3 regions of the Peribacillus sp. V2I11 genome follow, and region 2 is predicted to be linked to each of the others. Evidence: riboswitches for the same ligand, from Rfam matches in the RefSeq annotation. Region 2 holds a riboswitch; each other region holds the start of a gene.
What was found. Region 2 has a riboswitch for lysine ahead of dapA (4-hydroxy-tetrahydrodipicolinate synthase). Riboswitches for the same ligand answer to the same signal wherever they lie in the genome.

Region 1 (7,600 bases), 960 kb from region 2:
GGGGCAAGACATGCGGCATAAGCCGATACATGTCTTGCCCCTTTATTTGGCTAATAGGCAAGGGTTTTGGCCTGCATATTTACTCTTTTTTTGGACATCCTACCACTGAAGCAAAATATTAGCATCGATTCTAACAACAATGGTATACTGTCTTTAGTTATTTGAGTAAATTTGAGGAGGAATTATATATGGCTATTGTAAATGCAACTGACCAAACTTTCACAACAGATACTAGCGAAGGTGTCGTTCTTGTAGATTTTTGGGCTCCATGGTGTGGACCTTGTAAAATGATCGCTCCTGTTCTTCAAGAGCTTGATACTGAAATTGGCGATACAGCAAAAATCGTAAAAGTGGATGTGGATGAAAACCAAGAAACAGCTGGAAAATTCGGTGTGATGAGCATCCCGACATTAATCGTCCTTAAAGACGGTGAAGTGGTTGACAAGGTTGTAGGCTTCCAACCTAAAGAAGCACTTGCTGAACTTATTGCAAAACACGCGTAATAAATAGTAAGATAGCTAAAAAAAGCTTCAAGTCTGCGGACTTGAAGCTTTTTTCGCTATCTTGATATATAATGATTGTAAAAATGGGAGAACAGGAGGCGGAATGCATGAATCAACAAATAAAGAATAAACTTGCCCTTCTTCCCGATCAGCCTGGATGTTATTTAATGAAAGATCGTCAGGGAACGATCATATATGTAGGCAAAGCGAAGGTGTTGAAAAATCGTGTCCGTTCTTATTTTACGGGATCACATGATGGAAAAACATTTCGGCTCGTGAATGAGATTGAGGATTTCGAATACATCGTCACCTCTTCCAATATCGAGGCTCTTATTTTAGAGTTGAACTTAATCAAAAAACATGATCCAAAATATAATGTCATGCTAAAGGATGATAAGACGTATCCTTTCATCAAGCTGACTGCGGAACGCCACCCACGTCTTATCATTACGCGAAAAGTCAAAAAAGACAAAGGGAAATATTTCGGTCCTTATCCGAATGCTTTTGCAGCAAACGAAACGAAAAAATTGCTCGACCGCATCTATCCCCTAAGAAAATGCAATACTTTACCGGATCGCGTTTGCCTATACTATCACCTTGGCCAGTGCCTGGCCCCATGTGTATATGAAGTGGAAGAACAGGAATATAAAAAAATGGTGGATGATATCAACCGGTTCTTGAACGGCGGGCATACTGAAATAAAAAAAGAACTGACTGAAAAAATGCTAGAGGCATCAGAAAATCTCGATTTCGAGAGGGCGAAGGAGTTCCGTGACAAGATTGCCCACATCGATATTACGATGGAGAAGCAGAAAATGATGACGACCGATTTCATCGACAGGGATGTATTTGGCTTTGCCTATGATAAAGGCTGGATGTGCGTTCAGGTATTTTTTGTCCGGCAGGGTAAATTAATAGAAAGGGATGTTTCACTTTTTCCGGTCTACGATGAACCCGAACAGGAACTTCTTACATTCCTCGGTCAGTTTTACGAGATTACGAACCACTTTAAACCAAAGGAAATCTTGCTGCCAGAGTCAGTGGATGCCGAAATGGCCGAAGGACTGCTTGGTGTCAAAACGATTCACCCCAAACGGGGAGCGAAAAAAGACATGCTTAAATTGGCGAATAAAAATGCCTCCATCGCCCTTCAGGAAAAATTCTCTTTGATTGAAAGGGATGAAGAAAGAACGATCAATGCGGTGGAAAACCTCGGGAACCAACTGGGTATCTACACCCCGCATCGAATTGAAGCTTTCGATAACTCCAATATCCAGGGAAGTGACCCTGTTTCCGCTTTAGTCGTGTTCATTGATGGGAAGCCGGAAAAAAGGGAGTACCGCAAATATAAGATCAAGACGGTTCAGGGGCCTGATGATTATGAATCGATGCGTGAAGTGGTCAGAAGAAGGTATTCACGAGTATTGAAAGAAGGACTGCCGCTTCCGGACTTAATCATCATTGATGGCGGAAAGGGACATGTGGAAGCCGTTCGGGATATTTTGGAAAATGAATTGGGCCTTGATATACCACTTTCAGGCCTTATTAAGGATGAAAAGCATAGGACATCGCAATTGATGATCGGAAATCCTCTTGAACTCGTACCTCTTGATTCACGGAGCCAGGAATTTTACCTATTGCAAAGAATTCAGGATGAGGTGCATCGGTTCGCGATTACGTTTCATCGCCAGCTGCGCGGGAAAAATGCGGTTCACTCCCAGCTTGATGATATTCCAGGAGTCGGGGAAAAACGAAGGAAGCAATTATTAAGGCATTTTGGATCATTGAAGAAAATCAAAGAGGCAACGGCCGAGGAAATCATGGAAGCTGGCATGCCAAAAGGGGTAGCCGAGGGAATCGTTAGAAAATTACAAGAATAATCTTGCTACCGATAAATCTCTATGCTATGATTAAAAGGAATTTTTAATTAGACAACTTAAAAGTGCTGATAGAGGTGCGGAATTCAAGAGTAAAAACCTGGAGAAGTATGAGCTTCCATGAAAGGTTTTGAAAGGGGATGACGCCGAAGGAAGACAAGACTCATACCTTGTTTTCCTGGTCCGACATTTAATAAATGGCGGATTGTCAGGGTTTATACCCTGGAGAGCTATCTCACTGTGTTTACAGTATTAGATATGTGATCACAGCAATGAGATATTTCTCATTGCTTTTTTTATTGCCTAAAAACTAGAGAGGGTGCATGAGGATGGCATTAATCGTTCAAAAATTTGGCGGAACATCCGTCGGTAGCGTAGAAAAAATCAAAAATGTTGCCAATCGGGTAATCGAGGAAGCGGAGAATGGAAATGAGGTAGTCGTCGTTGTTTCAGCTATGGGGAAAACAACGGACCAATTGGTTTCCATGGCCCGGGATATTTCCGGAACCCCGAGCAAGAGGGAAATGGATATGCTATTGACTACTGGGGAACAGGTAACGATTTCCCTGTTGACGATGGCATTGATTGAAGAAGGACATGAAGCCATTTCATATACTGGCTGGCAGGCTGGCATGCAAACGGAATCCGTTCATGGGAATGCCCGGATTTTAAACATCGATGCTTCAAGGATCCAAGCTCAGCTTCAGGAGAAGAAAATAGTGGTCGTTGCCGGTTTCCAGGGGAACGATGTAAATGGGGAAATCACTACCTTAGGGCGAGGTGGTTCCGATACGACGGCGGTTGCCATCGCTGCAGCGCTGAATGCGGATAGATGCGATATATATACGGATGTAACGGGTGTTTTCACAACGGACCCACGCTACATAAAAGGCGCGCGAAAACTCCAATCCATTTCTTACGATGAAATGCTGGAACTTGCCAACCTGGGGGCGGGCGTCCTTCATCCAAGGGCTGTCGAATATGCAAAAAATTATCAAATTCCGCTTGAAGTCCGTTCAAGCATGGAGAGAGAATCAGGAACGATCATTGAGGAGGAAGCAACTATGGAAGAAAACTTAATTGTACGCGGCATTGCTTTTGAAGACAGTATTACGAGGGTAACAATATATGGTTTGCCCCAATCACTTGGTGCCTTATCCACAATTTTCACGACACTTGCGAAAAACCGGATTAATGTGGACATCATCATTCAAAGCATGACTGCCGAGGATACGACCAATCTATCTTTTTCCACAAAAAGTGAAGATACGGAAGCGGCCTTGATCGTGCTGGAAAATAATAAAGAACAATTGGGATTCGATCGAGTCGAAACGGAGAGCGGGCTGGCCAAAGTGTCGATCGTCGGTTCTGGTATGGTATCCAATCCAGGAGTGGCTGCCGAGATGTTTGAAGTGATGGCCAATACAGGCATCCAGGTGAAAATGGTCAGCACATCGGAAATTAAAGTTTCGACTGTCGTCAATGAAAAGGAAATGGTGAAGGCGGTTGAATCTCTTCATGAAGCATTTAAACTTGGTCAGCATGCAAAAGTGCTAGCTTAAGTGTAAGGAGTCCAATAAAAAACAGACTTCCGGTAAAAAGGGTAAGTCTGTTTTAAGGGCTCATTAGATTGGATCTCTGGGATCCCATTGGATGGTGAATATCACTTTTTTTACGCGGCGTTTGATTTCTTCCGTTGATTCGCTGAGGAATTTTTTTTGCAGTGTAAACTGCTCGGCAAGGAAACCGGCTTCAAGTTGGAAGTGACAATCAGGGTGTAAATCCAGGCGGCGGCTGATTATTTCGCCCGTCAGGGATAATTCCATCACGTGTTTCGTATACTTCGTGATTTCCAGATTGCCCCATCCAGCGCTCTGGAAAAATTCAATCACTTCCTGATCGCCTTTCAATGGGAATTTTCTTGCTAATTGTTTACCTGCCCAATAGAGGATTTGATTAGAGTCTTTTCCGAGAATATCGTTCAATAGAACTTCTCTGATTAATTCGTATCCGAAAGCTGGAACTTGGAATTCTTCAGTTTGAATTTCTTCAGCTTGAATCTCTTCTTCTATCGCAGCAGCAATATTTTTTTTCATAGTTTATCGCCTCTTTCTGTAAATCTATTATAAACGTTTTTCTTTTGCAAATTATACTGTTTTTTATTTATTTAAATACCAATTGGAAAAAAATGAGAAATTATATCGGGATATTAATAGATTAATTAGTAATTTCTCCAAAATATCAACTTGACATATAAAAAATAGACAATTTAATCCAAAAAAAATCTATTCTGAAAAAGAGATTTCTTGTATCCGTTTTCTTGACGCACATAGAAGTCAGGAGTAAAATGGACATGTCACATAATTGTAAAGGAAGTATAGAGGAGTTTTTTTGACTCTATACTGTATTTTCACGCGGAGATAAAAGGTAGCCACCAGTTTATCTTTGCATGATTTTTCACAAATTAAGGGGGGGCACTTAGTGGCAAAAAATCGTGAGTTTGGGAATCGCAGGCTTCATTCACTTCTAGGAGTAATTCCAATTGGTCTATTCCTAATTTTTCATTTATCGGTAAACTTTATGGCAACAAAAGGAGAAGAGACTTTTAATGGGGCAGTTCATTTAATTGAGTTTACGCCCGTAAAGATTTTGGTTGAATGGGTCGTCATCTATCTACCAATCCTTTTCCATGCTGTGTACGGAATTTATATTGCCTTTACAGCAAAAAACAATTTAGGGAGATTTGGATTCTTCCGTAACTGGATGTTCATGCTTCAACGTGTAACTGGAATCATAACGTTGATTTTCCTTGTTTGGCATATTTGGGAGACAAGAGTTCAAGCAGCTCTAGGGGCAACAGTTGATTTCGATATGATGGCGGAAATTTTCTCTAGTCCATTTATGGTTGCGTTTTATATTGTTGGTATTATCTCAGCAATTTTCCACTTTGCTAATGGATTATGGTCATTTGCAGTGAGCTGGGGTCTGACAGTTTCACCAAGATCGCAAAGAATCATGACTTACTTTACATTGATCGTTTTCGTTCTTCTTTCTTATATCGGAATTAGCGCAATTTTCGCTTTCGTATAAGAAGATAGAGTTCATTTATAAGTATTAGGAAAAACATAGCTTGGCTAATGGAAATAAGGGAGTGACAGAATTGGGTAAAGGTAAAATAGTTATCGTTGGTGGAGGTCTAGCTGGATTAATGGCTACGATCAAAGCAGCAGAGCTGGGACAACAGGTTGATTTATTTTCTTTGGTGCCTGTTAAACGCTCTCACTCAGTTTGCGCCCAAGGCGGAATCAATGGGGCAGTAAATACAAAAGGTGAAGGGGATTCTCCATACATCCACTTCGACGATACAGTTTATGGCGGAGATTTCTTGGCTAACCAACCGCCGGTTAAAGCGATGTGCGAAGCCGCACCATCGATCATCCACATGTTTGACCGTATGGGTGTTATGTTCAACCGTACTCCGGAAGGTCTTCTTGATTTCCGTCGTTTCGGTGGTACTCAACATAGCCGTACAGCATTCGCTGGTGCAACAACTGGTCAGCAATTACTTTACGCATTGGACGAGCAGGTTCGCCGTTATGAAGTTGAAGGCCTTGTAACGAAATATGAAGGCTGGGAATTCCTTGGAGCTGTTATCGATGATGAGCAAACAGCACGCGGCATCGTAGCTCAAAACCTGACTTCAATGGAAATCAAATCATTCCCTGGCGACGCAGTCATCATGGCGAGCGGCGGCCCTGGAATCATTTTCGGTAAATCGACCAACTCAATGATCAATACAGGATCAGCAGCTTCCATCGTTTATCAACAAGGTGTAAATTATGCAAATGGTGAGTTCATTCAAATTCATCCTACAGCAATCCCTGGAGATGACAAACTTCGTCTAATGAGTGAATCCGCTCGTGGTGAAGGTGGACGTATCTGGACATATAAAGACGGAAAACCTTGGTATTTCCTTGAAGAAAAATACCCTGCTTATGGTAATCTAGTACCTCGTGATATCGCGACTCGTGAAATTTTCGACGTATGCATGAACATGAAGCTTGGCATTAATGGAGAAAACATGGTTTACCTGGATCTATCACATAAAGATCCTAAATTACTTGATATAAAACTTGGTGGAATCATTGAAATCTACGAGAAATTCATGGGTGAAGATCCTCGTAAAGTTCCAATGAAAATTTTCCCTGCCGTTCACTATTCTATGGGCGGACTTTGGGTGGATTATGACCAAATGACTAACATCAAAGGTTTATTCGCTGCAGGTGAGTGTGACTACTCTCAACATGGCGGTAACCGACTTGGTGCGAACTCACTTCTTTCTGCAATCTATGGTGGTTCAGTAGCTGGACCGAATGCCGTTAAATATATTGAAGGCCTTGATAAAACTTCAGAATCCATTCCATCTTCATTGTTTGAAGGGTACGAGAAACAAGAACAGGAAAAATGGAATGAAGTCATGTCTCTTGATGGTAACGAAAATGCGTACGTCCTTCACAAAGAACTTGGTGAGTGGATGACACAGCATGTTACTGTAGTCCGTTACAATGACAAGCTGAAAGAAACGGATAACAAGATTCTTGAGCTGATGGAACGTTACAAGAAAATTAACATCAATGACACGGCAAAATGGAGTAACCAAGGAGCAGCATTCACTAGACAGCTGCAAAACATGATGCAATTGGCTCGTGTAATCACAATTGGTGCGTTAAACCGTGACGAAAGCCGCGGAGCGCATTACAAACCTGATTTCCCGGAACGTAATGATGAGGAATTCATGAAAACTACTATGGCAACATTCAAAGGCATGGATCAAGCACCTGAATTCCATTATGAAGAAATTGATGTATCACTGATCGCACCGCGTAAACGTGACTACACTACGAAACACTAAAGAGGGGGAGCAAAAAAATGGTTGAAACTAAATCTGAGACTAAAACAGTCCGTTTTATAATCACTCGTCAAGATACACCGGATTCAGCTCCTTATGATGAGGAATTCGAATTAGCGTACCGTCCGAATATGAACGTAATTTCCGCTCTAATGGAAATTCGTCGTAATCCAGTAACTGTACAAGGCAAGCACACTACAGCAATCGCATGGGACATGAACTGCCTTGAAGAGGTATGTGGTGCGTGTTCTATGGTTATCAATGGTAAACCAAGACAATCATGTACAGCTCTTATCGATCAATTGGAGCAG
Region 2 (7,600 bases):
GATGGTCCAGTTTATCCTCACCATCATCCTAAATTTGTCATTAATGAAGACAGCCTGATCATTGCGGCAAAAGCAATGGCAGCTGTTGTTGCAGAATATTTTGGACAAGAGTAAAACTTAGTGAAAAACGGGGATGGTTCTTATGCTTGCGGCGTGGGGACCTTCTTCTTGTACAGGAGTGATCACATGTCTTTTACTAATTTAAAAGAGTTAATTGAACTAGCAGAGCAGGAGAAAACATCCATTTCGGAATTGATGATCAAATCAGAGGTACACCAGAAAGGTTTTCCTAGGGAGACGATTATCGAAAAAATGTCGGAACAATTTACTGTTATGGAGGAGGCTGTCCGCAGAGGTACAATGAGTCCGGTCATGTCTCGTACTGGTTTGACGGGAGGGGATGGAAACCGCCTTTATCAGTATACCCAAAACGGGAATTCCTTTGTCAATCCTGGAACATTGAATGCTGCAGCAAATGCGCTCGCGGTATCAGAAGTAAATGCTGCAATGGGGCGGATTGTGGCGACGCCAACAGCTGGATCAGCGGGAATCTTGCCAGCTGTCCTTGTTCCTTGACAGCGGGAAATTCACCCGAAAGCAGATTGTCCAGTCAATATTCACTGCCTCTGCCCTCGGCTTAGTTGTTGCAAATAAAGCTTCGATATCAGGGGCAGCCGGCGGGTGCCAAGCTGAAATCGGTTCAGCAACCGCAATGGCAGCCGGCACCCTAGTAGAGCTTGCCGGTGGTACACCAATGCAGGTTGGAAATGCCGTCGGAATTGCTTTGAAAAATTCACTGGGGTTGGTTTGTGACCCAGTTGCTGGGCTGGTGGAAATCCCGTGCATCATCCGCAATGGTTTACATGCAATTACCGCCCAAGCTGCTGCAGATATGGCTTTAGCTGGTATAGCTAGTGTCATTCCACCGGATGAAGTGATTCATGTGATGCATGAAGTCGGACAGCAAATGCCCGAATCGTTGAGAGAAACCGGGATTGGCGGTCTTGCCGGAACTCCGACCGGGCAAAAATTAAAGAAGCTGATTCTAAGCGGAAAAACTAGTGGCTGTGGGCCGGCAAAATACCAAAGTGCGTATGAAATCATCGGTCCCGTAATGGTTGGCCCTTCGAGTTCTCATACAGCCGGGGCTGTACGAATCGGGAATATTGCCCGCCAGCTATTAAACGAAAATCCATTATATGCAAAGTTCTCGCTGATGGGCTCTTTTGCCGAAACCTATCAAGGCCATGGAACAGACCTGGCTCTATTAGCCGGTGTTCTTGGGTTATCTACCATGGATGATGGCATTCCAAATGCAAAAAAAACTGCTGAAGAAAAAGGCTTACAATATGAATTCACGAAAAGGGTGCTTGGAAACTATCATCCGAATACCGTTCTAGTAGAATTGACAGGGGTCACACGTACTGTGAAGGTTTTGGCCAGCTCTTTAGGCGGTGGTAAAGTGGAGGTTCAGGAATTCGATGAGTATCCATTTAAATTTTCTGGTGAACGGCCAACACTTGTGATTCGCCATTCCGACCAAAAAGGGGTTATTGCCGAATTATCGGATATTCTTTATCAAAAAGGGTTCAATATAGCCCGTATGGCCAATGAACGTTCCAAAATCAATGGTGCTGCAATAACGATTTGTGAAATCGACAATACAGCCGAAGACACTCTTTTATCTTTATTAAAAAGGGAGATTCCGATTATCGAAGAAATTGTCTTGGTTCAAACTAAGTAGTTACCAAAAAATTGTCCATTAAGCCCGCGATCGTATTTCGCTGATTCAAAAAAGCATGGTATGCGATTAAAACCAAAAAAGGCATTCGGAATAAATTCGTTCCGAATGCTTTTTTGTCTTTAAACTGAAGCAATCGAAAGGAAGGTTGTTTATTTTAGTGAAAAAGGATGGCCTATGACAGTCGCCCAGTAATTTAATTATTTTTTAGCAGAAGTCTCAGCCTCTGTTACAGCCGGCACAAATGCATCCAACTATGATTAATGGTATAAACACAACGACTATGAAGGCGAAATCTCCTCCAAATCAAAAAACGCCGTTACAACTGTTGTCACAACCTGACATTTGGAAACATCTATGTAGTTGTTTTTAAGGAGGATATTTTGATAGTATTCCTGAACAATTAATTGCTTTAAAGCAATATAAAAAAGAAGTCATCAGTTTATATGTTTATCTTTATAAATAAAGTGGTTTCCTTTTCTTTTTTATTAATTCCTTAACCGGAAAGTTTTTGAACAATCGAGCCTGTATCCACCTTGGATCAGGCTTTTTTGTATTAATCACCAGAGATATTACGTTTTTAGACTTTGAATAAAAATTCATGCTTGAATCTGCGATTGACTAGAATTCTTTTTGAAAATCACCTTCGCTTTAAAATGTGAGAACAAATAACAACCTATAATCACAATACCACTACCAATTCCTTGTACCCACGTCATTTTTTCACCTAATAATAGAAAAGCTAAAATTGCAGTGAAAATAGGATTAAAATTCAAGAAAATACCTGATGTTGTTGTACCTAATTTTTGTACACCAATGTTCCAAAGTACCATACAAGCTACAGTTGAGATAACGGCTGTATATAAAATAGATTGTATGAAAGAAGTATTTATATTAGACACCGTAAAATTAGAAAAATTAAACGGAAGAAGGACTATAAGTCCAAATATACCAGAATATAATGTAGACATCATGGGTGTTGTTGTTATCATTGCCCATTTGCTACAAACGGAATATATTCCCCAAACGCATACAGCAGCCATCATATATAAATCACCTGTATTAAAACGTAATGAAAGGAATAGATCAATATTTCCTTTTGAAAGTACAAGTAATACACCAAAAAGCGAAAAAAACATAGAAAACATTTGTAGAATATTAATTCTTTCTTTTAAAAAGAAAAATGAAAAAATTGCAATTGAAATCATGTTTAATGTTGATATTAGCCCAACATTAGTGGCGGTAGTTTTCTCTAATGCTGCAAATTGTAATAGATTAAATAGAACCACACCTGTAATTCCCATCAAAAATAAAGGAAGGATTGCACTACGAGGGGGAAATATCTTTCTTTCTTTCCACCATACAATTGGCAAAAGACAACTAATAGCTATGATCCACCTTAAACTCGTCAACGTCATCGGAGAAGCATGACCGACAAGTGACTTTCCTACGACAAAGTTTCCACCCCATAATAAACTTGTTAAAAGTAATAACGAAAAATAATAATATTGCATATCATTTTGCTCCTTTTCATCTTTCACTGTTTACGTGAAAAAGATCGAAGCCATTGTGCACAATGACATTTCAATTTTTATAATTATTTACTAATAATTTTAACATTTTAGTTCGTTACTTAATATATTATTTTGTATAATAGAAGAAACTTAAAATAATATTAAGAAATATTCTTGATATACAGAATTAAATTTTGTTTTGGTGTTGAAATGATACTGTTTTTGGAACAATTGTAAAAGGGGGTGACTATAAGTGGAATCTATGGTAAGCAAGGTTCTGGATAATGTTGATATCCAAATTTTAGATTTACTGCAAAAGGATGCACAGTTAAGCAATACTGAGCTTGCAAAGCGTGTCAAGTTATCTCCACCAGCTATACATTCAAGGATAAAACGTTTGGAAAATGAAGGGTTTATTAATGCACAAGTAGCAATTTTAAACCAGGAGAAGCTAGGTTTTGATTTATTATGTTTCATTTTTATTAGTACGAATATACATCAAGCTGAAGAACTCGAAGTTTTGGAAAAGGCATTAGCTTCTATGTCAGAAGTATTAGAGTGTCATTGTTTAACAGGTGAGTATGATTATCTTCTAAAAGTGGCTAACAAAGATCGGAAGGAATTAGAAATATTTATTAGAAAGTTAAATAAACTAGGCATTACAAAAATTCAAACTAGCCTAGCTCTCAGAGAAATTAAATACTCAACAGTTTTACCGATATGGGAAGAAAAGGCCCGTTCGTAAAAGTACACTTTTACCAACGGTTTTTGATAGAACTAGAAAGAGAAAAGTAGAAGTAGGAGTAAAAAAAGAAGTCCGTAAATATGGAAACATACAAGTCTGCAGCAAGGATCAAAATGAAGGACAGCAACTTCAGGCCATGAAATAAAAGGGGTTGGATAAAAAAACTTGTCACAAAATAGCCTTTGCTCAAAGAGAACAAAGGCTATTTATTCATTATCAAGTTATATAAGTAGATATAAATCCATTTCTAAGTTGAACTATAAAGTTCGTTCAAAATTTTGAACGTCAAAGCTATTAATTACTTTATTTCTTTTGAATTTGTTAAGGATCCATCATAGATTGGATATTAAGGAACGACTCTGTTTTTCAATAATTACATATCAACATCACTAGAAATATTAAGCTTATGATCAATCCCCGAAAAAATCATTGCTATAGAAATTCCTACTGGATGCACCATATATCTTTCTTGAAAATGTACATTCTGCTTTTGCCATTAATCTTAAATGATCATTATATTGCTCAACTAGTTTAAGCACTGAGCCGTGCATCGATTAAAAAGCAGTACACTTCTTTCGGAGTTTGCACTGCTTTTTTTAATTTCTCCCGTTTATTATGGTTTTAATTGGAAAATCGATATTGAAGACTCGCTTAATGAATCATTAAGTTTATTTACTTAACAAAATTGCTTCTGCGTTACTCGGTTGTAGAGCTATTTGTAGTGCACTTTTTTCTTCATAGTTTAAAGGGACCAATGGTAAGCGGACACCTCCAACATTTAACCCCCGCATATTTAATGCTGATTTTACCGGTGCTGGGCTTGGTGCAGCAAATAATGCTTTCATAATTGGAAGAAGGTTACGATGTGCAGTGGCAGCACCATGGACATCACCATTTTTAAAGCTATTGATCATTTCTTGCATTTCATTACCAATTATGTGTGAAGCAACCGAAACAATGCCTGTTCCACCAATGGCTAAAACCGGTAATGTTAACCCATCATCGCCGCTGTACAATGTAAAATCGGTAGTTGTTTTGCTTATGATTTGTGCCATGGCATCTAAGTCACCACTTGCTTCTTTTACTGCCACAATATTGTTGATTTTCGAGAGGCTAACAATCGTCTCTACTGACATGTTCACAACACTTCGTCCTGGGATATTATAAAGCATTACCGGTAATGATGTTGAATGGGCAATAGCACTAAAGTGCTGAAATAATCCTTCTTGAGACGGCTTGTTATAGTATGGGGTAACGAGCATGATTCCGTCGACTCCTGCTGCCTCTGCTTGCTTTGTTAAGCTGATCGAAGCCTTCGTGTTATTTGAGCCAGTTCCAGCTATGACTGGAACTCTTCCATCAACAACTTCTACAACAATTTTGAATAAATCTACTTTCTCTTCTGCAGTTAATGTAGGAGACTCTCCAGTTGTACCAGCTATTACTAATCCATCAGAACCATTAGCAATTAAATAATCTACTAAAATTCTCGTAGCATTAAAATCAACCTCATCATTATGATTAAACGGGGTAACCATTGCGGTTAAAACTTGGCCAAAATTCATAACTTCACACCCTTTTGTTTATTTTTTAAAAAAATTCAGAGGTGGTTAGGGCCATTCAGGAGTAAACGCAAAAAAGCAACAACGAGGATTCGCTGCTGCAGTAGAAACAATATTTATCAAAAAAAATGTTTCCGCGCATAAGATAGCCCTCCATATAGTTTCCTATATGACAGTCCTGCATTTATTCAATAGCAGAACCAGCTTCAAGAACATGAGATTCTTTCCGCTTCGGCAAATTCCCCTTTCCACAATAGTCATAGGATCTCATTCTCCTCAAAATGTGTACTAATGGTCTTTGCTCCTCTATCCTCACTTCAAAAAGCATGAAGTAAGAAAATATTTAATTGACTGTAATATAACAAGGAATCCTTTTTATTGCAAGGCCAATTTAGAAATATTTTTTTAGAATACATGGATAATCAATGGAAATGGATACGGTATAGGGGCTGGATTCATCTTTTTTAGTATTATGTAATCTCAACTTTAATAGTTTTATAAAACAAACTGTATGAAAAGTTTCACTCTTTTATAGTCAGTTTTGACAATTGATATATCTTATAGAAAATTGGTATTTATCTTATGAATACTGAGAATAATGATCAAGGTGGGGAGGACAACATGATAAATACAAAACTAACAAATGAAAGAAAAGATATGAAAATCCGTACGTTTGGGAAGCAAGAAAACGGATCGCTTCAATGTAAGTAGGACTCCATTGATTCAATTATACTATCATAAAAAATTGAAAAGGATGGCCATTAATGACATCAAGCTAATGTTAACCAATCCAAAGATAAAATTATCTGTCGTCCAATAAAAAATGATAAGAACAATTGCTTGCACGAGGAAAACAAACCGGAGGCATTCGGTAGCATTGTAGCTGGCAATTTTACCAGCGAGTATGTTGCTGAAAATGGAAATAAATCCGTAGCCAAACAAGATCAAGAACTACTTGGCGCTTCCATTCCTTTCAGGATTGGAACGAGATACGTATAAACAGCATACGTCGCTCCAAATCCATGAGATGGAATGTTAAAAGCCATTAAGATTCGTGGGGTTGTTAACAAAGAAAATTGATCACGCATTGAACTGCGAAATGGACTGTGCATAGTAGGAAAAATGAGGAAAGGTGGGAAAAACACAATTCCACCGAGAAAAGTGTTAACAGGAAGTTTGCATTAATAACCCATTAAACGACCGGTGTTCGCAGAAATAATTAGAGCCCCAGTGGAAGAATAAATACCTGCTTTGGCCAAAGCATTATAAGGATCTTTATTCCATAATTGAGCAGTATAACAGGACGTTTGACCTTTCATTATCCATCCGTACCACCGGAACTAGCACAACTTGTAAATGCTCTCTTAGCCGTGCCATTAAAACTGTCAACCCAAACATTTGCATAATAATCGTAAGGAGCAGCCGAATAAAACTTTAAGTAACCCCACGCCGTATGACAATACGCACTTCCTTTTAGCTGCACATATCCAATTTTCACACCGTTTTTATAGATATATTCTGTTTCATAGGTGATTGGGCTTTTAGAAGCACAACCTGTCGAATAAGGGTTTGTATTATCATAGGACAATGCAAATGTTTTATTCATGGGTACAATCGCAAAAAAACAGTCCAAAAACAAGAGCTACTACCATCACAATATTCAATTATTTTTTTATAATAACCTCTCTCCTTTCCTTCTTCCAGACTTCACCAAATGAAAATTGGTATTTCTATGTACTATGGAATCATTTACCCCTGTGTAAATTTTACCATTTTAAGGATAACTACTTAGTTAAGGGATAGTACCCCATTCTCATTAACCAAAGGCAAATCAATACCGAGACAAAGGTGAACGAATACTGGCCATACCTTTTGTTGATTTATTAATATTTAAATTACACTGGTGCTATATTTTATTAATAATGTAAAGTTACAATTTTAATTGGTAAACCACGTAAAAATTTTAAAATGAGGAGGATGTTTGTATTTTTGAAAAATAATTACATAATTTAAGTGGCTAAACGATAAATAGGAGGAA
Region 3 (7,600 bases), 2.1 Mb from region 2:
ATATTATTTACATTTATTCAGCAGGAAACAACCGGATTTAAACTGGGAGAACCCTAAGCTCCGTGAAGAGATATACAGCATCATGACTTGGTGGCTGGATAAGGGTGTCGATGGCTTCCGGATGGATGTCATCAACTTCCTTTCAAAAGATCAAAGCTATGCAGATGGAGCCGTTCATCATGAAAAGCTGTATGGTGATGGAAGCATCTTTTTCCTCAATGGGCCGCGCATACATGAGTTTTTACAGGAAATCAATCAACGGGCACTTTCTGGATATGACGTGATTACGGTTGGGGAGATGCCAGGCGTCACCCCGGAGGAAGCGCAATTGTTCACAGGTAAAGATCGTGGTGAGCTACATATGGTCTTTCAATTCGAACATATGGATTTGGGGTGCGGACCGGAAGGGAAATGGAGTAACGATAAATGGAAGCTAACCGATTTAAAGCAAATACTCTCCAAGTGGCAGACTGGTTTGGAGGGGGATGGCTGGAACAGTTTATACTGGAACAACCATGATCAGCCCCGGGTTGTCTCAAGGTTTGGTAATGATGGAAAGTATCGTATTGAAAGCGCAAAGATGCTTGCGGCTTGTCTTCATTTGCTTCAAGGGACACCCTATATATATCAAGGGGAAGAGCTGGGCATGACCAATGTTGCATTTGAGAGCATTGATGAATACCGGGATATCGAAACATTGAATTCATATGACGAACTCGTCCATTCACATGGCTGGTCAAAAGAGCGGATGATGTCAGCCATCCACGCCCGCAGCAGGGATAATGCGAGGACACCGATTCAGTGGAATGACTCCCGGAACGCAGGATTCACGAAAGGGACTCCTTGGATTAAGGTTAATCCCAATTTCCCCGAGATTAATGCAGAAATAGCCTACAATGATCCGAATTCCATTTTTCATTTTTATAAAAAGCTTATCCAATTACGCAAGGAACATGAAATCGTGGTTTATGGCCGTTTTGAACTGCTTTGGCCGGATGATGAACGAATATTTGCCTACACGAGATCGTTTGAAGAAGAAAAGCTGTTGGTACTATGCAACTTTAAAGAAGAGCAGGCCTCCTATACTTTGCCTGAAGAGCTGCATGCTTATTCTGCTACAAGGCTGATCGGTAATTATGATCAAGAGGAAGAAGGCATCTCCAGCAAAACCCTGCGTCCATATGAATGCCGTGTTTATCATTTGAAATGAAAAAAGGACCTATTCTTCTCCGATTAGAGAAGAACAGGTCCTTTTCGCATTATTTTGATTTAAGTTCACATTCCTCAAGGGGAATGATTTTCGTTTTATGCTTAATTTTATAGCCGAACCATAGGACGAAAAATAGAATCAAGCCAATGTAGGAAACAAACATTGAATTCCAGTCGATCCCATCGCTGCTGAAAGCTTGGTATCCTTGTCCGATGATAATGATTATACAAAGGACAAGTGCGAATATAGGCCCGAATGGGAAGCCCTTTGCCCGGTATGGTAAATCATTCATATCAAGGCCTTGAGCTGCGTAGGCTTTGCGGAAACGATAATGGGCAATCGCAATCCCGACCCAGGTGACGAACCCCGCCATGCCTGAAGCGTTCAATAACCAGATATAAACGACGCCATCTCCGAAAAACGAAGCTAAGAATGCAACGCAGCCAACTAAAGAAGTCACGATTAGTGCATTTACGGGTACTCCTCTTTTATCTAACTTGCCAAGGAATTTCGGTGCTTTCCCATCACGTGCCAAGTCCCATAGCATACGGGTTGAAGCGTACATGCCAGAGTTACCGGCAGAGAGTACGGATGATAAAATGATCGCGTTCATGATGGATGCAGCAAATGCAAGACCGGCACGTTCAAATACAAGCGTGAATGGACTTACGGCAACATCTTGACTCAATAAACGTGAATCCGTAAACGGAATGATCATTCCAATAACGAAAATTGCAAGGATATAGAACAAGAGGATGCGCCAGAAAACGGATCTGATCGCTTTAGGGATATTTTTTTCTGGATCTTCACTTTCACCAGCAGTCACTCCAAGCAATTCCGTTCCTTGGAATGAAAAGCCGGCAGCCATGAATACGCCTAGAATCGTGAAGAACCCTCCGTTAAAGGGACCTTCGCCCATTGTGAAATTTGAAAAACCAATTGGGTCATTCCCACCCATGATTCCGAGAATGATCAGAACACCCGTGATCAAGAAAATGACGACTGTCACGACTTTGATCATGGCAAACCAGAATTCTGTTTCCCCGAAACCTTTAACTGACATGTAATTGATAAGAAACATAGTGATTAACGCAATGGCACTCCAGATAAATGAAGGGCTATCCGGGAACCAGAACTTCATAATTAAGACAACGGCTGCCAATTCGGCGGCAATGGTGATTGCCCAGTTATACCAGTAGTTCCAACCAATCGCAAAACCGAAAGACGGATCGACGAATTTGGATGCATAGACACGGAACGAACCGGCCACTGGCATGAACGCTGCCATTTCTGCAAGACTTGTCATTAAGTAATAAACCATGATGCCGATAATCGCGTATGCCACCAAGGCACCGCCGGGACCGGCTGAATGAATGGCACCGCCACTTGCTAAAAATAAACCTGTTCCAATCGTTCCACCTAATGAAATCATCATTAAATGACGCGCTTTCAGGCTCCTTTTAAGTTCGGTAGGGCTTGATGCTGATTGTGAATTTGACAATTGATGTTACACTCCTTTTTATTGGAAGGGAACGAAAAATAAAAAAACAGCAGTCGAAAAAGATCGACGGCTGTTTATAATAAACCCGTTTATCCTTCCGAAGATAGCTCCCCACGCTTTTTGAAAAAACGTGACAGTGGTGTTCCTGTTCGGTAACACCGCCAGCAAGAATATACATGGAATATACCCTAACTTCGGCAACTTATCCTTTCAAACGGAGTCTTTAATTTTCCAGAATCTCGTCCGTTTTACTTTTATAAGCTGCAGCCTCTAACTCATCGGTAAATGAGGAAGTATTCAATTTTCTAAAATCGTTGCGCCAGCTTGTAAATGACGTCGGACGATTGTACTCGAAATTCATGCAATCGCTAGAAGATTGCTAGTAACTGAGTATACTTTACTATATCAAAATTATAAAATAACTTCTAGGATATCGCAATGATTATTTTGTGTGGTTATTTTTCCCTAGTCATTGAATGATGGCAGTAAGGAAGAATTCAAATGTCGTCGATATACTAAAATAAAGGATCCTGATAACTAGACGGTCCTCCTTTTAATTAGGGCGTATTCCAGTTTTACATGTTTGACCACTTCAGGATGCTCAAATAAGTCCACTGCCATTTTCCCGATCCATTCCAGCGGTAAGGAAATGGTCGTGATGTCGAGCATTTCACTAAGGCTATCATTATTGAAGCCGAGAATGGCCACATCTTCCGGTACCCTTATACCCGATTTCTTAGCGGTAAGAATGAAGCCTGCCGCCGTGTCATCATTCGTGATGATTATGGCTTCAGGTTTATCTGACATTGAATTCCATTCCTGAAACAATTGTTCACCGTCTTTGATGTGGTAACTGCCTTCAAATAGCCATTCTTTATTGTTTTTCAGTTGATGTTTACTCATGATATCGTTAAAGGCCTTTGTACGATGAGAACTATTTCTACTCTTTTTACGGCCAAGGCTGTATCCAATTTTCTTATATCCTTTAGCGATCACGTACTCAAGGGCACAGGAGAAAGCTGCATAATGATCAATGCTGATGGATGAGAATTCAGCCTGGGCTGTATCTTCACATAAGATGATCGGTCCGTATTTTTGATAATCCAAAAAGATTTTCATTTCCGAAATCCTTGAACAAACGATAATGCCATCGAGCTGCTTCATTTGCAGCATATTCAAGGCCTGGATTTCTTTCTCTCTGTCATAATTTGTTTGAAAGATGACGATATGACAGCCAATTGCATTTGCCTGTTTAGTGATTCCGTTAACGATTGCCCCGTAATATGGGTGATTGTTGAAGGGGATGATGATGCCGATAAGATTAGTTTTGCCTTTTGAAAGATGAATGGCGTTGATGTTTCTCGAATAATTCAAACGATCGATGGCTTCTAAAACGCTCTTTCTTTTATCGGGACTTACATAAGGATGATCATTCAATACACGAGACACTGTTGAGACAGATACACCAGCACTTTGAGCAATTTCTTTAATATTTGTCATGGTATCACCGTTTTTTCTTTTTTTATATTGTACAGTATGAAACCCATTTCAGAGAAAGAGAACAGGGTGAGGCTGTTGAAGAATTCTTCAAATAAGGTCTTGTTCTGGTATGGGTTTCATCCTTTAAGATTGGTTTAAATCTTAGAGGAGGAGGGGATCATGATGTTCCAAACTTTAATCACCCTGTTTGTGCTTTGCGGAATCGAATTGGGATTTGCGTACTTGGCAATTTCCTTGAAACAGGAAAAATGAGTGGCAATGCCTATGGAATGCCGGATGCCCGTCAAGAATTCCGCGGCATTTCGCGTGAAATCCGCGTTTACTCGTGAATTTTGGAACTTTACTTGTGAAATCCACATATTTACTCGTGAATTTTGCCACTTTACTCGTGAAATCTGTGCATTTACTCGTGAATTTCCCATCGTCCCGAAATAGCTCCCCTAGTTTATATTCACCATTAAAACTCCGTAATATAATTATAATTTCATCGTTACGTTCCATAGAAATGACTGACTGTCTGGAAGCTCCCTAGTAGAGATTCCAGACAGTTTTTGCTGTGTGTAAAAGTCATTGGCCTTTTTGAAATGTTTGAAAAATAGTTGCACTTTTTTTGTATATTTGTGTATAGTATAAACTAAGTTGTGTATAGGAAACTTTTTAGCATTTACGACAATGTAAAAAAATTTACACTTAGTTTTGCACATGGCAAACTATTTTAGAGAGATGAAAAAGGGAGGGAATATGGATGGGTTTTCTAAAATCTATTGGGGGCGTGCTTGCTGCATTGCTGATTTTAACAGGGTGCGGCAATGATACGGCCGAAAAGGATAACGGCAATGGCAAGTTGGACGTCGTTACAACGACGGGAATGATTGGGGATTTGGTCGAGAATATCGGCGGTAAACATGTCGAGGTCACCAGTTTAATGGGACCGGGAGTCGACCCCCATCTATATAAAGCGACACAGGGTGATGTGAAGACACTGGATTCGGCTGATATGATTTTTTATAACGGTGTGCATCTTGAAGGGAAAATGACGGATATATTCGAAATGATGAGCAAGGATAAACCGACCATTGCCGTAACGGAGGACTTCAAGGAGAACCAGCTTCGCAAAGTGAGTGCTACGGAACATGATCCCCACGTTTGGTTTGATGTAAAGCTTTGGATCGTAGCGGCGGACACAGTCAAGAAAGAGTTGATTGCCAATGATCCGGACCATGAAGCGGAGTTTCGTGAAAATTATGAAGAGTACGTTCTGCAATTGGAGGAACTTGATAAATATGTTCAAGATGAAATTAATAAAATTCCGGAAGATCAACGGGTGCTCGTTACAGCACATGATGCTTTTGGATACTACGGTCAGTCATATGGCCTGGACGTAAGGGGTCTCCAAGGAATCAATACATTATCGGAATATGGATCAAAAGATGTTACTGATATGCGGAATTATCTTGTGGAGAACAAAATAAAAGCGATTTTCATTGAGTCAAGCGTACCAAGGAAGGCTATCGAGGCTGTCATTCAAGGTGCAGGGAAGCAGGGCCACAAAGTTGAAATCGGCGGTGAATTGTTCTCGGATGCAATGGGTGAAAAAGGGACGGAAGAAGGAACGTATATCGGGATGGTCCGTCATAATACCGACACCATCGTCCGTGCTTTGAAATAAGGGGGAGAAACTATGAATCAAGCAGCTTTGAAGGTCGAGAATTTAACGATTGCATATCATAAGAAGCCGGTTGTCGAAGATGTCTCATTTGAGGTGCCGAAAGGGAATTTAATCGGTATCATAGGCCCCAATGGAGCAGGGAAGTCCACTTTGATAAAGGGAATACTCGAATTGATCCCAAAAATATCGGGGCAAATCACAATAAAGGGTTCGACTTATAAATCGATGAGGAAGAGTATCGGCTATGTACCACAGCGTGAGTCAGTGGATTGGGATTTTCCAACCAACGCACTCGATGTCGTAATGATGGGCAGATATGGTCATCTCGGATGGCTGAAGCGACCAGGGAAGTCCGAGAGGCAGAAGGGGATGGAGTGTCTTGAAAAGGTGGGGATGGCTGAATACGCTAACCGCCAGATCAGCCAGCTATCAGGTGGACAGCAGCAACGGATATTCCTGGCCCGTGCATTGGCACAGGAAGCGGATATTTACTTTATGGATGAACCGTTCGTAGGGGTGGATGCAGCAACAGAGAAAGCAATCATACAATTGCTGATGGAATTGAAGGAAAAAGGCAAAACCGTTCTGGTTGTGCATCATGACCTATCCACCGTGAAGGAATATTTCGACTGGACGATGTTATTGAATAAAAAGGTGATGAAAATAGGTCCGACAGAGGAAGTGTTCATTCCCGAATACTTACAGGCAACATATGGAGGCCGCCTAGCAATACTACCAGACACTAAGTCCGGCCTTTTATTAAAATGAGGTGTACACGATGAACATACTGGATATTATAACTGATCCAAATACAAGGTGGATATTGCTTGGCACGATGTTTCTCGGATTAAGCAGCGGGGTCATCGGCAGCTTTGCCTACCTCAGAAAGCAGTCTTTGCTTGGCGACACGCTCGCACATGCAGCGTTACCTGGTATCTGTGTCGCCTTTATGTTAACTGGAGTGAAATCCACTTCCTATTTTCTAATAGGTGCTGCCCTGGCTGGCTTAGTGGCTGTCTTCTTGATCAGTGTGCTTACGAGATACAGTAAGATCAAGCAGGATGCGGCCTTGGGAATCGTCTTATCTTCTTTCTTTGGCTTCGGAATTGTCATGCTTACGCAGATCCAGCAGAGCGAGTACGGAAACCAGAGTGGATTGGATACCTTTTTATTCGGGCAGACGGCGTCAATGGTCATGTCCGATGTATATATGATGATGACAGTTTCCTTTATTCTCATTTTCACTTGTACCGTATTTTTTAAAGAATTCAAATTACTGTCCTTTGACCCTGGGTTTGCTAAAGGGATGGGATTGCCGGTTGTTTTTCTGGATTATTTCATCATGATGCTGATCGTGGCAGCTGTAGTGATCGGTATCCAGGCAGTAGGCGTCGTATTGATGGCATCTTTACTGATAACTCCTGCGGTTTCTGCGAGGTATTGGACGGAGCGGCTGCATATCATGGTCATCCTGTCTGGTGTATTCGGAATGTTGAGCGGTGTGTCTGGAACGTTGATCAGTACATCGGTCAATGATTTGCCAACAGGACCGTTAATTGTCTTATCCGCGACGGTATGGTTTTTCTTTTCCATGCTTTTTGCACCTAAACGCGGAGTGCTTTCATCTATATGGAGAAGGGTATCGACGAAAAAGAAATATTCTCTCGAACAGGATAGAAGGAAAGGGAGCCACTCATCATGAATGATTTTTGGATTATCT

Region 1: linked by a shared signal. The riboswitch ahead of QFZ73_RS19025 (aspartate kinase) and the one ahead of dapA (4-hydroxy-tetrahydrodipicolinate synthase) in region 2 are both predicted to bind lysine.
Region 3: linked by a shared signal. The riboswitch ahead of QFZ73_RS13240 (amino acid permease) and the one ahead of dapA (4-hydroxy-tetrahydrodipicolinate synthase) in region 2 are both predicted to bind lysine.

What each region holds. Positions count from the first base shown of each region.
Region 1 is NZ_JAUSYW010000001.1:3,889,669-3,897,268, forward strand. It holds gene trxA (thioredoxin) at 189-503, shown strand; gene uvrC (excinuclease ABC subunit UvrC) at 611-2,383, shown strand; lysine riboswitch at 2,445-2,621, shown strand; gene QFZ73_RS19025 (aspartate kinase) at 2,710-3,942, shown strand; gene QFZ73_RS19030 (YslB family protein) at 4,006-4,476, opposite strand; gene QFZ73_RS19035 (succinate dehydrogenase cytochrome b558 subunit) at 4,862-5,470, shown strand; gene sdhA (succinate dehydrogenase flavoprotein subunit) at 5,541-7,292, shown strand; gene sdhB (succinate dehydrogenase iron-sulfur subunit) at 7,310-7,600, shown strand, end outside.
Region 2 is NZ_JAUSYW010000001.1:4,853,749-4,861,348, forward strand. It holds gene QFZ73_RS23740 (amidohydrolase) at 1-114, shown strand, start outside; partial or broken gene sdaAA (L-serine ammonia-lyase, iron-sulfur-dependent, subunit alpha) at 187-1,060, shown strand; partial or broken gene QFZ73_RS23750 (L-serine ammonia-lyase, iron-sulfur-dependent subunit beta) at 1,139-1,744, shown strand; partial or broken gene QFZ73_RS23755 (YjcZ family sporulation protein) at 1,961-2,047, opposite strand; gene QFZ73_RS23760 (DMT family transporter) at 2,341-3,255, opposite strand; gene QFZ73_RS23765 (Lrp/AsnC family transcriptional regulator) at 3,509-4,000, shown strand; gene dapA (4-hydroxy-tetrahydrodipicolinate synthase) at 4,669-5,565, opposite strand; lysine riboswitch at 5,701-5,879, opposite strand; partial or broken gene QFZ73_RS23775 (MFS transporter) at 6,313-6,731, opposite strand; gene QFZ73_RS23780 (DUF2690 domain-containing protein) at 6,881-7,168, opposite strand.
Region 3 is NZ_JAUSYW010000001.1:2,751,542-2,759,141, forward strand. It holds gene QFZ73_RS13235 (glycoside hydrolase family 13 protein) at 1-1,210, shown strand, start outside; gene QFZ73_RS13240 (amino acid permease) at 1,260-2,711, opposite strand; lysine riboswitch at 2,808-2,992, opposite strand; gene QFZ73_RS13245 (LacI family DNA-binding transcriptional regulator) at 3,249-4,211, opposite strand; gene QFZ73_RS13250 (metal ABC transporter solute-binding protein, Zn/Mn family) at 4,957-5,880, shown strand; gene QFZ73_RS13255 (metal ABC transporter ATP-binding protein) at 5,893-6,648, shown strand; gene QFZ73_RS13260 (metal ABC transporter permease) at 6,659-7,582, shown strand; gene QFZ73_RS13265 (metal ABC transporter permease) at 7,579-7,600, shown strand, end outside.